DNA from 2 places in the Acetobacter sp. DsW_54 genome. Region 1 is predicted to be linked to the other one. Evidence: riboswitches for the same ligand, from Rfam matches in the RefSeq annotation. Region 1 holds a riboswitch; the other holds the start of a gene.
The links. Region 1 has a riboswitch for cobalamin ahead of HK20_RS06395 (hypothetical protein). Riboswitches for the same ligand answer to the same signal wherever they lie in the genome.
Positions count from the first base shown of each region.

Region 2: it holds a riboswitch for cobalamin, as region 1 does, so the genes downstream of both, HK20_RS06095 (DUF1636 domain-containing protein) here and HK20_RS06395 (hypothetical protein) in region 1, are expected to answer to the same signal.

Region 1 covers NZ_JOPD01000012.1:790-8,354, forward strand. The annotation lists gene HK20_RS06375 (MFS transporter) at 1-655, opposite strand, end outside; gene HK20_RS06380 (heme-binding protein) at 682-1,080, opposite strand; gene HK20_RS06385 (IclR family transcriptional regulator) at 1,169-1,900, opposite strand; gene HK20_RS06390 (LysE family translocator) at 2,005-2,649, opposite strand; gene HK20_RS06395 (hypothetical protein) at 2,799-3,245, opposite strand; cobalamin riboswitch at 3,282-3,491, opposite strand; gene HK20_RS06400 (histidine phosphatase family protein) at 3,535-4,104, opposite strand; gene HK20_RS06405 (triacylglycerol lipase) at 4,215-6,170, shown strand; gene HK20_RS06410 (DUF4105 domain-containing protein) at 6,173-7,171, shown strand; gene bfr (bacterioferritin) at 7,338-7,565, shown strand, end outside.
Region 2 covers NZ_JOPD01000011.1:16,459-24,023, forward strand. The annotation lists gene cobN (cobaltochelatase subunit CobN) at 1-2,671, opposite strand, end outside; gene cobW (cobalamin biosynthesis protein CobW) at 2,686-3,738, opposite strand; gene HK20_RS06095 (DUF1636 domain-containing protein) at 3,735-4,175, opposite strand; cobalamin riboswitch at 4,350-4,583, opposite strand; gene HK20_RS06100 (MarR family transcriptional regulator) at 4,764-5,246, shown strand; gene HK20_RS06105 (FUSC family protein) at 5,272-7,482, shown strand.

The DNA of each region.
Region 1 (7,565 bases):
TATTACCCAGTGCCGTAACTTCCCTGAGCGGAGAATTGGCACGGTTTGGTGTATCCGCCGGAATAAAGCGCCACACCCCGGCAAAGGTTAAAAGCCCGAACAGGCCAATAATCAGGTACGCAATGCGCCAGCCAAAATGATTGGCTGCAAAAGTGGAAAACGGTGCCCCTACCAGAGTAGAAATTGCAATGCCGGACAAAACACGACCAACCGCCCAACCCCGGCGTGCACGCTCCACCATGGAGGCCGCAACCAGAGCCGATACGCCAAAAATGGCACCGTGAGGCAAGCCGGTAATAAACCGCGCCACCTCGACCAGCCCCGGTGTGGGCATGGCAACACTAAGCAGATTGCCAAAAACAAACAGTAACAGCAGCACAAGCAGCAGTTCCCGCCGCGACAGGCGCGCACCCAGAATGGTAATGAGCGGCGCACCAATAACAACCCCAAGCGCGTAGGCTGTAATGGCGTAACCCGCATCGGCCGTGGACAGGTGCAGGGATGCTGCAAATTCGGGCAGCATTCCCATAATGGCAAATTCACCAGTGCCAACGACAAATGCGCCAAAGGTCAGGACAAGGAGTGCCGCAGCTCTACCCGCGGGTGGGGCCATTGGGGCCATGCTGCCTACTGGGGGAGTGGTCTGTTCTGTCATGGTTTATGCTCTGTGCCAGAAACCCATCAGGCCGAAAGGGTTTTTGCAGCCACGCGGGCAATGGCAATATCTTCTTCCGTGCTTGCGCCTGAAACACCAATGGCACCCAGCACCTTGCCATCTGCAGCCTTAAGCACCAGACCGCCGCCAAAGCTGGTCATGCCGCCATTGGTGTTTTCCAGCGTATAGGCACGACCATCGGGATGACCAATTTTTGCAAAATCCGCGCTGTCCATCTGGAACAGAACCGCCGTGCGGGCCTTTTTGCTGGCCACATCAACCGCCCCCAGAATAACGCCTTCCATACGCAGGAAGGCAACAGGCCATGCTGCCGCGTCCAGAATGGCAATGCAGACAGTTACACCCATGCGCCGTGCCTCAGCATGGGCGGCATCCAGCATGGCGGTTGCGAGTGTTGCGTTCATGGTTCGTACATTCCTTTTGTGCAAAGGCGGGTACGTTAGCCACACGGGCAGATAAGGGAACCGGAAAAACAGGGAAAAGTTTATTTATTCAATATTGTTGAACATCAAGCTGCTCAAGTGAGCGCATCATCATCCACGCAAGCCTGATCAGGCGGTGTTGCGGAAACTGCGCAGGGGGGCCGGTCAGGCACAGGCTTGCCCTGACCTCCCCATTTATCCGCCATGGAATGGCAACACCGTTCAGCCCCGGCCTGTAGGCCTGCAGGTCCAGTGCATATCCTTTGATCCGTACATCTTCTATGCGGCTCAGTACATCTGCATCCAGCGCATTGGCACGGGTTGCCATTACCCGCTTGCCCAGACCGGGCACACAGGCCAAGAATACCCACCCAACGGCTGAACCTTCCAGATTTTCCCGCACTGGCACGCTGGGCCAAGCAGCACAAAGCCCATTGGGATCGACAATATCCAGATACGCTGCCTGATCCCCGCTAGGCACGGCCAGCCATGCCGTGCCGCCACTTTTATGGGCAACGGCTTCCAGCACAGGGCGCAGGCGGGCCCGCACGCTGTTATCATCCCCCGCAATACGGGCGAGGTTGAGTATGCGTCCGCCCAGATGGTAACGCATATCCCCTGCCCTGCGCTGGACGTATCCCAAATGGTCCAGCGTTTGCAGAATATTGTGCACCGTTGTTTTGCCTATGCCCGAAATACTGGCAATCTGCTGCAAACGTGCACCACCGCCCTGCTGGGCTATAATTTCCAGAATAGCTGCGGACCGCTCTATGGACTGGATAAGCCTTGGCGCTTTGCTCATGCCGCATTCCCACTACCCAAGGGGCTGACCATACTCCGCCCGCCTTATGGCACGCAGCATAACAGCACCTTGGCAGAACGCCTGACTTTTCTGGCCTCCATCCTTCAGGATGGAATACCGCTCATGACCAGCCTGAATGCAAAAAAGAGGAACACTACCCCCGTAAGCACATCCAGCGCACGCACAACTCTGGGGCTAGATAGAACACGACCGAGCGAAAACGCCAGACAGGCCAGAACCGCATACCATGCCACAGCCATAACCACCTGCACCCCCGCCAGCAGAAGGGAATAGCTGACCCGGTGCACACCTGCGGGAATAAACTGGGCAAAGGCGGTCAGGTCGAACACACCAACAAGTGGGTTAAGGCATGTGGTCAACAGCCCACGCTGGTAGCCAGCCCCCATACCGCCAACAGACCGTGCCTGAGCATCTGCCCGCGCCTGATCATGCGCCCCGGCAGAAGGCATAAGCAGGCGAACCCCCAGATAAGCCAGATAAAGCGCCCCGGCCCATTCCAGCGCCAGATACAATTTGGGAGAGGCCGCAACCAAAGCACTCACGCCAAACGCTGTGCCTGCCCCCCATATGGCCAGCCCTGTGCCGGTGCCCAGCGCAGCCCCAAGCGCCGCCTTGCGGCTCACATTCATGCCCAGACGGATAACAAGGGCCGTTTCTGTCCCCGGTGTGAGCACCAGAACACCCCACGCGGCGGCAAAGGTCAGTAAAGGCAAAAAAGCATGGGGCATGGCCAGGTCCTGCACAGTGCATTGAGCAACACGCACCACCCTATGGCCGGTTCAGCCCATAGGGTGGTGCGTGCTGGGTGCTAAAAAAGAACAAAAGCCACAAAAAGTCCAAGCCAACAGGCAAAAAAATACCTGTGATCACTCTAACGCTATCTGCGGTTATATAACTCCATAGCCATGTGGCGTGCGCCCACAACGTGCTGGGCCGCAACATAGGCCACGAGCATGGCATGGGCTGCGGGGTTTTCGGCCTTTTCCTCTCCCTCCTGCTCGGGGGCACAACGGGCCTTTATGGCCAGACTTAGTGCGTGCTCCAGCATGCCGCGGAAGAGGGTCTCAAGCTGCAAGGCTCTGGCACGGTAAGGTAAGGGCTGCTCTGGCATAAACATCCCCAGCATCTGCCCTCCGGCCTGTTGCAAGGCAGCCTCTTCGGCCAGTTGAGGGGGCTCGCTGAACAGGGCCAGAACCTCCGCCCTGTTCGGCGCAACGCGCAGCAGATGCCGCAGCAAAGGGTGCAGGCTCCCCACTCCCCCCGCAATATGCGCGGAGCAGGAGGAAGCATGCGGGTAAGAACCCGGCAGTAAATAGCGTGACATCAGACATCTCAGCCCCCGGTCAGTCCCGCCCGGTGACATGGTTTGCAAGACGAAGGCAGGTCTCCTGACTTGCAGATACGCGACACACCCTGCCTTCCCGGTTATGCACCAGTGGCCGCCCCTTCCGGGGCAACGGGTGTAAGCTACTGCCTACAGTTGCGGGTACAGTCTCCGACTGACTTCTGGCGAAGCTTACGGTGTTCCCTTTTCATCCGCTCGCGCGGAACCTTCGACTAACAGGGGCAGGCTATAGCGGCATGCGCGCTTTGCCGCGAGCAAAAAAACAGGCTCACGCCCCTTCCGCCGGCACTCCCAGCAGACCCAAACGCCACTGACCCGCATGGCAGCTGATCAAGCTGTAACTCAGGGGGGGTACATCCACCCGTGCAGCGTGTGCCAGACCCACAGCCCCTTCCCCCTGATACAAAACCCGCAACAGCAGGTTGCGCACCACAGCAGGCCGCGCCAGCACAACGGCTGCGGGCAGGGTCTGGCTTATATCGTCCAGCCAAAGGGCCGTTCTGTGGTAAAACGCGGCAAAGCTTTCCCCTGCTGGTGGGGCAAAAGTCGCATCGGTTAAAAAGGCATGCTGCTGCACAGGGTCCAGAGCTTGCAGGCCTGTGCCCGCCCATGTTCCGTAATCCCTGTCCCGCAGGGCATCCTGTGGCCGCAGGACCTGCCCTTGCCCATCCGGCACGGCCACATCCGGGGCATAGAATACCGTTAACTGGCTCACGGACGGTAGATAAGCTGCGGCTGTCTGGGGGGTATAACCATGTGCAACCTGTTCAGCCCCATCAGGCAGCACACCCTTGCGCACAACACCGGGTAGTGCAGACGCACAGCAAAGCAGCTTCAACCCACAAACCTTTCCCGCACTGGGCCATGACTGTACAGGATTTGCCAGCATGCCGCAGACACCCTACACCATCAGGCATTATTTTACCGCGATTTAAAACCGAGAATCGGATGCCCGCTTTTTCCAGCACTTTATCCAGCGCTCTGTGTTCCCGTTTTTCGTGGGTCGCGGTCTGTCTGGCCGTTTCAGGCTGTGCGGCCCCCATTACCGTGCAGCGCCTGAGCCTGACAGACAGCTACAAGGAACGCAGCCAGAGCACATTGAGCGGACAGAAGCTGAGCAACACCACCCGTATTGTGCTTGAGCGCCAGAACCTGTTGGCCATATGGAAGAAAAATCCCGAACAGGCACTGGCCATCCTGCGCGCCAGCACACAGGCGCAGTTTTACACCCCCGACCTGCAGGACCAGCTTTTTGCCCTTGCGGAGCTGAACTACCTGCTGGGTCGCCAGAACACGGACCGTGCGGCCTTTATGGCGGCAGCCCTGTACGCCTATGCCTACCTGAACCCCAACGGGCCGGATAACGCAAAACCCAACCCGTATGACGTACATTTCCGCCAGGCGTGTGATCTTTACATGTTTGGCCTGACCGAAGCTCTGGGTAACCCTGTGGAGGTGGCACCACAACGCTGGATGCTACCCTTTGGCACGCTGGACCTATCCACCACCCCCGCGCAGAAGGAATGGTACGGCTATACGCTGACCGACTTCCGCCCCACAGCGCGCCTTTCGGTGCGGGGGATAAAAAATATCTATCGCAGGGCGGGGCTGGGGGTGCCTCTGGCAGCAGTACCCCACCCACCAGAAAACAGCCAGATTTCCTTCTCCATTACCGACAAGCTGCGTATTCCCGTTAACCTGCTGCTGGAAATCCCCAACCCACGCGAGCAGATTTTTACAAACCATATTGATGCGCGCCTGACACTGGCAACCATTGACACAACAAGCAGCCTGCCAACCACAGACGGTGTTATTCCCCTACAATATGACCAGACCGCTTCCCGCGCGATCAGCCTGAGCAACGCGGTTGACTGGTCCGTGGAATATAAGGGTTTTCTGGATGGCAATCTCTTTAACAAACGTGCCCAGCTTATTGCCATAGAACCGCACCAGTATGGCCATATGCCCGTTGTGCTGGTGCATGGCACGGCCTCCAGCCCCGGACGCTGGGCGGATATGGTCAATGACCTGCTGGAAGACCCACAGATACGCGCACATTATGAGTTCTGGTTTTTCTCCTACGCCACGGGCAACCCTATCCCCTACTCCGCCCTGCAACTCCGCGATGCCCTGAACCGCACCATCCATGACCTTGGTGGTACGCAGGCAGACCCGGCACTAGGGCAGATTACTCTGATCGGGCACAGCCAGGGCGGTCTTTTGGCAAAAATGCTGGCCATTGACCCGCATGATGCCCTGTGGAACGGGCTGACCCACCGCGCGCTCTCCAGCCTCCACCTTTCACCCAATGTACGGCAGTTTCTGGAACAGGCCCTTTTCCCTACCCCCATGCCTGAAGTCAAAAGTGTTGTGTTTATCTCCACTCCACAACATGGCAGTTATCTGGCCGACTTTTCCATTGCGCACCTTATAGGGCGGATGGTCACTTTTCCCGCAGCCATTACGGAAGTGACCCAGCAGGTCCTTGAGGGCAACACCGGTGCGCTCAAGGTGGACATGAGCCCCAGCCGTTTTGGCAGTGTTTATGGCATGTCCCCCCGCAGTGCGTTCATACAGGCGCTGGCGACTGTTCCTGTTGTGCCGGATGTGCAGAGCCACTCCATTATTCCCGTGCTGGGCAACGGGGCGCTGGAAAATGCGGATGATGGTGTGGTGGCTTACGCCAGTGCGCATGACCCACGGGTGCAGAGCGAACTGGTTGTGCGCAATTCGGGCCACTCCACACAGGCCAACCCGATCACCATTGCCGAAGTACGCCGTATTCTACTGCAACAGTTAGCAGCCACCATACCCGACCTGCACGTTAAGGGGGATATGAACCACACCAACATCATGCGTATTGGTGGGGATTATGTCATCCCCGCCACATGGGCAAAGCCATGATCATGCGCAAACACCGCAGCCGCCACACAAGACACTGGAAACTGACCGCAATAACCCTGCTTTTTGCAGTCTATGCCTGTGCGGCCCTTTACTATTCCACGCTTGAGCCCGACCTGCTACGCCTTGGGGCAACTGGCCTGTGCGGGCTGCTGTTTGTGGCAACCTCCTGTATCCGCCAGCCCATACGCCGCATTGCAGCCCTGTGCGGGCTTTGTGCGTGCTTTGCCATATGGTTCTGCACCAACCTCCCCAGCAATAACCGCGAATGGGCTGGGGAATATGCCGTGCTGGCCGATGCCATACAGGATGGTCGCACAGTCCATGTGCGCAATATCCGCGATTTTACCTATAAAACCGAAACCGATTATACCCCTCACTATTACAACGCGGACTTTGATCTGGACCACCTTGCCACCATAGACCTGATAACGTCTTACTGGGCGGGGGACAGCATTGCCCATGTGTTCCTGTCCTTCGGGTTTGATGATGGCCGGCACCTTGCCGTTTCCATTGAAACACGCCGCCAGAAAAAGTTTTCCTATTCCACCATCGCCGGTTTTTTCCATCATTATGAACTGACCTACGTTACCGCCGATGAACGCGACCTGATTGGTGTGCGCACGGATATACGCAAGGAACGTGTGTATCTTTACCGGTTGGAACTTTCTGCCCAGACCCGGGAAGCCGTTTTCAAAAACTACCTGACGGAAATACACAAACTGACCACCACCCCACGGTGGTACAATACGCTTATGGACAACTGCACGACCGAAATTCTGGCCCGTGCCAATGCCCGCACCCGTTACCGGCTGGACTGGCGGGTGCTGCTGAGCGGGTACACAGCCTCCCTTGCCTATGATCTGGGGCTGCTGAACACACACTATGATTTTGCAACACTCCACGAACTCAGCCGAATAAAGCGCCCCGCGAATGCTGTGCCAGATGCGAATTACTCTAATGAAATACGGGAATCCCTCCCGCTCGCACTTGCGAATAAATAAAAACAACGGCAATACATGCATATCGCTCGCATTTAGAAGTAAGTTTGTTGCAAGTGATAATTATTTTTCCAAAAGCACTTGATTTTGAACATTTTTTTGTTTGCGAGTGGTTGCGTTTTATATTATGGTCCGCTTCAGTTCCTTTTGTAATCGAGAGTAAGCCACCATGGTCAAAGACCCTAAAGTTATTGAACACCTGAACATCCAGCTCACCAACGAGCTGACCGCCATCAACCAGTATTTTCTGCATGCCCGCACCCTGCGCCACTGGGGCGTGACCCTGCTGGGCAAAAAAGAATACGAAGAATCCATTGAGGAAATGCGTCACGCTGACTGGCTGATCGAACGCATTCTGTATCTGGGCGGCCTGCCCAACGTGCAGCGCCTGAACACG
Region 2 (7,565 bases), on a different contig from region 1:
CAACTGCGCTGACCGCCTGATCGAACAGGGCAATCTGCTCGCCAAAGGCATCCCGGAACAGGCCGGAAATACGGAGCGTGACATCCACCCTAGGCCGGTCCAGCACGGGGAGGGGAATAACCTCAAACCCGCACACATGGCCCGTGCTGGCAGTGCGCTGCACCTCTACCCCCATAAGGCGCAGGGCCAGAGCCAGATCCTCCCCCCCCGTGCGCAGGCTGGCTGAGCCCCACATATCCATAACAAGTCTGGTCAGGGGTTCGCCGTGTTCCTGCAGATGGCGGGTCAGCAGGACCTGCTCCATCCGGGTCGCCAGCACCACGGCAGACGGCGTTGGCAGGGCGCGCGGGTCCACGGTAAAAAGGTTGCGCCCGGTTGGCAGCACGTCAATACGCCCACGCGTGGGGGCGCCAGCGGGCCCAGCTGCCACCGGCTGCCCTGCCAGAGCTGCCAGCAGGGCGTGCATTTCCGCCGTGCCGCACTGCTTTATGCGTTGCGTAACATCGGCTACAAATGTCTGGTCCCCCTGCCGGGCACAGGCCTGTGCAATGGTTTGCACAAGAGCCGTGCAGCGCGGTGCTGTTTTGCCAAAAACATGTAGCCCGTCACGGATTTGCAGGTCCTTGACATCGCACAGATACGCATCCAGCCGTGCCAGTGCTTCTGTCTCATCCAACTCTCCGGGCCTGACACCACTTTCGGCCAGAACACCCGTGCGGGTTGCACGCTCCAGAATATCCGCCCGCAGCAGGGCACCACGGCGGGGGTCCAGCCCATCGGCCTCTGCGTATTCATCAATCAGGCGTTCGAGTTCCTGCATTTCGCCCGACAGGCTGGCCTGCATGACCGGGGGCGTCATATGCCCGATGGTTACGGCACCCAGACGCCTGCGGGCGGCAGCCGCCTCCCCCGGATTATTGACAATAAAGGGGTAAATGACCGGCATATCCCCCGTAAGCACCGCAGGCGCACAGAGCGGGGAAAGAGCCGTTGCCTTGCCCGGCAGCCATTCCAGCGTGCCGTGTGTGCCCAGATGCACCAGTGCATCCAGTTTTTGGCTGCGGCGTAGCCAGAGGTAAAACGCCACATAGGCGTGGCACGGTGGCTGGTCCGGGTCGTGATAAGTGGCTTTACGCTCTGCGGTTTTTCCTCGGTCGGGCTGCACGGCAAGGGTTATGGCACCCAAAGCCACATAACGCAGGTGGAATGCGCCATCCCTGACCGCTGCATCCTGCTCTGGCGGGCCCCATGCGTCCGCAATGGTGGCCATAAAGTCCGGCGGCAGTTCCGCGCTTAAAGCTTTATAATCTGCCAGAGATAAAACAGCCTGCGGGGGGGATTGAGCCATAAGGCGGGCCAGTTCCTGCGCGGCTGGCGCCGGCTGCTCCCCCAGTTGGTACCCCTTCTGCTGCATATGCTCCATAATGTTGTGCAGGCTGGCAAAACCATCCAGACCAACGGCATGGGCCACATGCGCGCTGCCCTGCTCCAACCCTGCGCCGGGATAGTCCGAGAGTACAATACCAACCCGTTTTTGCTCTACAGGCGTATGCCGCAACCGCGCCCATGCCTTGGCCCGTGCCGCCACCATGGCAATGCCGGCATCATACGCCACGCGCTGGGCAGGCAGCCCCGGAGCTGCCTCCTGACGGAAGGAAATGGGAAATGTGGCGATTGTTCCATCAAGTTCTGGCAGAACAACCTGCATGGCAAGGTCCGAGCGCCCCAGCCCGCGTGCGCTTTTAGCCCACAAGACCTGCGTACAGCCCGGCTGGAGCACCTGCAAAACAGGCGCACACGCCGCATCCAGCGGGGAACTCCCCAGCCCCCCACGAGCGGAAAAACAGGTGGCATTCAACACCACATCGGGCTTTGTGCGGCACAAATACTCAGCAACACCCTGCGCAACGCCGTGGTCCTTGAGGGATGTCACAAACAGCACCGCCACGGTGCAGCCCTGCCCGGCCAGCACCGCGGCCAGCCGTTCCACCCCCGCCATGTCCGATGCCTGAAGGTGCGCTCGGTAAAAAACCAGCACGGCCGAACAAACCGCCTGCTCACCGGCTGCCGGATACGTACGATAAACACCCCATGTGGGCAGAGGCTCGGGCTGTGTGCCGTCATCCTCCCCATATCCGGCAAGGGCTGACATAAGCCGCAGGGCTGCGGCCATGTTATCCGGCCCACCTTGGGCAAAAAAGCCGTTCAGGCGTTGCCATTGGGCGGCCTGCACACCGTAGGACAGTTCGGCCAGACGGGTATCTTCCACCGTACCGCCTGCTGGCTGCCCAGACCCACCGCACCCGGTATGACCGGGCAGAAACACGACGGGCACAGCCTGCTCGCGCGCCCACGCAGCCAGCTCCTCCACCCCGTAACGCCAGTAATCCAGCCCACCCAGCAGACGCACCACCACGCATCTGGCACCCTGCAAGGTACTTTCCACATACAGGTCGATCGACATGGGGTGCCGCAGGCGGGCCAGACTTGTCACCTGAACGGATGGTAAGCGGGCATGCACCTGCGCGCGCATCTGCTGTGCCGCGTGGCGCAACCCCAGCAGATCGCTCTCTGTAAAGGATAGAACAACAATATCCGCACCGGGCAGTCCCAGGTCTTCGGCTGTATTCTGTTCATCCAGTGTCCGGTTTTCGCGGACCAGAAGGTGCATGCCCGTAAACTCCCTTACGCAGCCAGATGGCCCGCAAGAGCGGTGGCAATGGCCGTGGCGTCCAACCCTTTCTGGCCGATGACCACAATGCGGCCCGTACGGTCCTCCCCAACACCGAGGGGACGGTCGAATTCATGCCGGAAGCGGCTGCCCACCCCCTGCACGGCCAGACGCATGGGTTTGCCTGCAACGCTTGCAAAGCCTTTCATACGCAGCACGTCAAAGCTGCGAGCCGTGTTTTGCAAGGTGGTCAGGAACTCATCCACACTGTGCTGTTCTGGCACGGCTACCACAAAACTTTCAAAATCATCATGTTCGTGCTCGCCATCTTCCGCATCGTGGTGGGATGGGCGGGCGGCAAGGTCGCTCTCGGCCGCAGCGCCAATGCCCAGCAGCACGGCGGGGTCTACCTTGCCTTCCGTTGCCCGCACAATCTGCACAGGGCGGGGAGCATGGTCCCGAATATGCTGCTCCACTGCTGCCAGTTGGGCTGCATCCAGCAGGTCGGTCTTGTTCAGCACTACCAGATCGGCAGCGTTGATCTGGTCTTCAAACACCTCGGCCAGCGGGTTGTCATGGTCCAGCGAGGGGTCTTCGGCCCGCTGTGCTTCCACGGCCTGCGGGTCATCCGCAAAGCGCCCGGCGGCTACGGCAGGGGCATCCACTACGGCCACAACGCCATCTACCGTCATGCGGTTACGCACCGTGGGCCAGCCAAACGCCTTGAGCAGAGGCTTGGGCAGGGCCAACCCTGATGTTTCAATCACCACATGTTCGGGTGGGTCGGCCCGGTCCAGCAGGGCTTCCATGGTGGGCAGGAAGTCATCCGCGACAGTGCAGCACAGGCAGCCATTGGTCAGTTCGACAATGTCTTCCTCGCGGCAACCTTCCACCCCGCAGCCACGCAGGATTTCGCCATCAATACCGAGCGAGCCGAATTCATTCACCACCACGGCAATACGGTGCCCCTGCGCCCGGCTGAGCAGGTGCCGCAGCAAGGTGGTTTTACCAGCGCCCAGAAAACCGGTAATAATGGTTACGGGCACACGTGTCTTGGCAGCAGTCATGGTTCTTCCTGTTCGTTATAAAGCGTTGCGGGCACACGCCCCAGCACCATATCGGCCAGCGTTGCAGGGCGGCGCGATGGCATAACAGTCCCTTTGGCCGAAGCCGCATACAGGCGGGCATAAGCCAGAATATCCTCAGCCTTTTCTGGCCCAAGGTGGCCCAGCAGCCATGTCCAGCGCTCGGGCATGGCTATGGCCGCAGTACACCCCCGGTCACACGCTGCCAGACAGGCCACCGGGCGCAGCGTGGCGGAAGGGACTACCCCAGCCAGATGCTCCGCATCCAGCAGAACCTGCAGGCGCTCGAGCAGTTGTTCACCCGGCGGGCAATCCATGGCAGGCCCGCCCCGCCTGCACGTAACGCAGACATGCAGCACGGGTGGCCCCGCCTGTGCTGAATGAGCAGAAGAGGAAGGCAAAGAGTGTTCGGCGGTCATGCGTCTTTCCAACAGGCCGTTTTTCCACAACGTGGGGTTGTGGCAGGCATGGGGCAGTAACAACCAGCCCTCTGCCACGCATATGGCAAAGAAAACGCACCACCGGGTGCATCCGTGCCTGCCGGGCACCCCGCCAGCAAACAACGCCAGAACGCAACCATTCCCACAAGAACGGCTTTACAGACTTGTGATGGCAGGTCTCCTGGCTTGTACCCTGCCTGCACCAGCCATGAACTGGCGCAAAGCGCTGTTCCGCTGCCTTCCCGAGTCCTGAAAGAACCAGTGGCAACCCCGAACACGGCCGGGGCGGAACATGATGGGTACTTACAGTTGCGGGGGCAGCGACGGCCTTGCACCGGTCTTCCCTTTTCACCCCCGGTCAGGGGCACCATCAAGTGCGGGCATGATGTGCACAAAAACCCTGCCGATTCAAGGCATGTCGCGCTGTGGCCAAGCATAGCTGCACGGCACGAACAGGCCGTTAAGGACCACCCTGTGCCGTAGAGTGCGGAACATGATTGACCCACAGAGTAGGCTGGCCTAGTTTGCCCATATACTTTTTATCTCAACTATAATGACACTAAGTTAATGGACCGCATGACTGAGCAGCGCCACATGCCAGCACTGGACGAAACGTATTTTCCCGGCATGGCGCTGACCTTCCGGGTCATGCGGTTGGCAACGCTCTGGCGTACGCAACTGGACCGGGCTTTGCGCCCGCATGGCATGTCCCTTGCTGTCATGCGGCCCATGGCCTACCTGCGCATGTTGCCTGAAGGGGCGACCCAGCGTGACCTGGCCCAGACCATGAACATAGACTGCTCTGCACTGGTGCGCGTGCTTGACCTGCTGGAAAAACAAAAGCTGGTCACCCGTAAACCCGATGCGCAGGACCGCCGCGCAAAACGCCTGTTTTTGACAGATGCGGGGCGGGAACAATGCAGGCTGTTCCATACGATTGCCGCCGAACTCGAGCAGACCATACGGCACTCGCTCCCTCCGGCTCAGGCCGATAGCCTGACACAGACCCTCTCCTCCTTGCTCGAAGCGCACCATGCCCACACGCTCTGACCTGCTCACACTGCCCGGCTCGCTCATGCACTGGGCCAACCAGCGTTTTGCTCCCGCAGTTTTTGCCGATGATGCCCGCTGGAACGGCTTTACCGCCACAGCGGGCTATACCATGCGTGTGTTCCTTTCCATTGGCATTGCGCTTTTTCTGGCCTTTGTTTTTCAGCTCCAGTCCCCTCTCAGTGCGGCCACAACGGTGCTGATTGTCTCCAACCCCACGGTTGGGGCCATGGTTTCCAAAAGTGTGTGGCGTCTTATTGGTACCCTGATCGGGGCCGCGATCAGCGTGGGGGTTATGGCTGTTTTTGTGCAGTCCCCCGTTCTCTACTTTGCGGTTCTGTCCGTTTTTGTCGGCCTTGCCTGTATGGTCGCCACGTTTTTGCGGTTTTTTCGTGCGTATGCGGCGGTGCTGACCGGCTATACGATTGTAATTATTGCAGCCCCTGCGTTTGCCAACCCCGATGGCATTTTTCTGTCCGCCATGAGCCGCCTTTCTGTTGTGGCAACGGGCATTGTGGTTACGGCCTGCGTGTTCATGGTCACATCCGTGCGCAAACCCAGCACCGTGCTGCACAAGCTTGGTCAGGCGTTCCGGGAAACTGTTCTGCACGCCAGAACATTTCATAAAGCTGAGAGTGAACGCACAACGCCCGAAGCGCTTGATGCCACTGTAACCAGCACGCTGGAAAAACAGGAACAGAAAACCCAGAGCACCAACGCGGCTTTTCGTGGGTTCAGCCAACCGATTTATGACAGCCGCAGCAAACTGCTGGCCAACATGACCGGCCTGACCCCCGCCATAGAATTTGCCGCAGCCGATGACCCGGATATGCAAAACCGCGTGCGCAACCTGCGCCTGTGCTTAAGCCGCCTGACGGGTTTGATTGTCAGCTACCACCCATACTGGTTGACCTTTTCTGCCGGGGTGGAAGAAACCCGCGCCGTACACCTGCTGGTTGCCCAGACACTGGGCCGGATTCTGGAACTGACGGAAAACCCCGACTGGCTGACAAACCCCGCCCCGCTCTCCACCTGCCTGCATGACGCCCTGAAAACACTGGAACAGCTTGCCCGCCAGACCACCAGCACCACCACCCTGGCCGCACTGGACAACACGCGGGACGCACTGGTGCAGATGGACCTTGCCCTGCATGACCTGACCAGCCTGCGCCCCGACCGCACACAGGCCAACATCCAGCCTTATCTGGAATGGCCAACAGCCCTGCGCAACGGCGTGCGCGGGAGCTTTATTGCCCTGCTGGCGGGCATGTTGTGGTATGTTCTACACTGGAGTTCTGGCCCGCTGCTGATCATATACACCGTTGCGGCATCCAGCCTTTTGTCCACCACGCCCTCAGCGGCCAAGGCCAGCCCCATGATGGCGGCAGGCACTTTTCTGGCCATACCCATGGGGTTTTTATGCCACACGCTGGCCTTGCCACGCATAGATGGCTACCCCCTACTCTGGCTTAGTCTCTGCCTGTTCCTGCTGCCGGGCGTGTGGTTGCAGTTCCACCCGCGTTACAGCATTGGCGCGTTTGGGTATGCCGTGTTTTTTACCATGATGCTCTCGGTCAATAACCCGATTGTGTATGACGACCTGACCCTGACCAACAACTGGATGAGCATGGTGGCAGCATGCGCCCTGCTGGCCATTGTTTTCAGGGTTATTCTGCCTGCCGACCACAGGCTGGATGCCGCACGGCTGGTAACGTCCCTGACGCGCAGTATTCAAAAACTGGCGCGCACCCCTTATGGCCGCACCGAACCATGGGTGGCGTGGGAAGGGCTGCAACTGCAAAAAATCTCACGCCTGATGATGCGCCTTTCCTTTATTACCACCAATCTGGACCGGCAGGGTTATACGGATGCGGCTTTTGCTTCGCTCTCCCTTGGCAGGCTGATTGTGCGGCTCAAATGGAACGCGGCCCACGCAACGCTGGACCCGCAGGCACAAACCGCTCTGACAAACGCGTTTAACGCCTTTGCCCAACTGCGCCATAACCCGGCAGAAACAGCCAGTGCACTCAAACAGGCGGCTATGGCCATTCGTACCATTCCAACGCAGGAGGCCGGACTATCCCTAACCCGTGACCGAACCCTGTCCTGCCTGGAGCAGGCGGCCAATATCATTCTCTCCGTGCCCGGTTTTTTCCATGATCACGGCCCCATCCAGCAGGCAGAAGACCTGACACGACCTGCCATTCCCGTTTCTGTCCACCCGGCTGCGCGCTAGCTTTTTACTACGGACCTGCTGGGGGAATATCCCCAATACTGTAAAAAACAAATTTTAGAGAGCAACGAACTTTATAGTTTGTT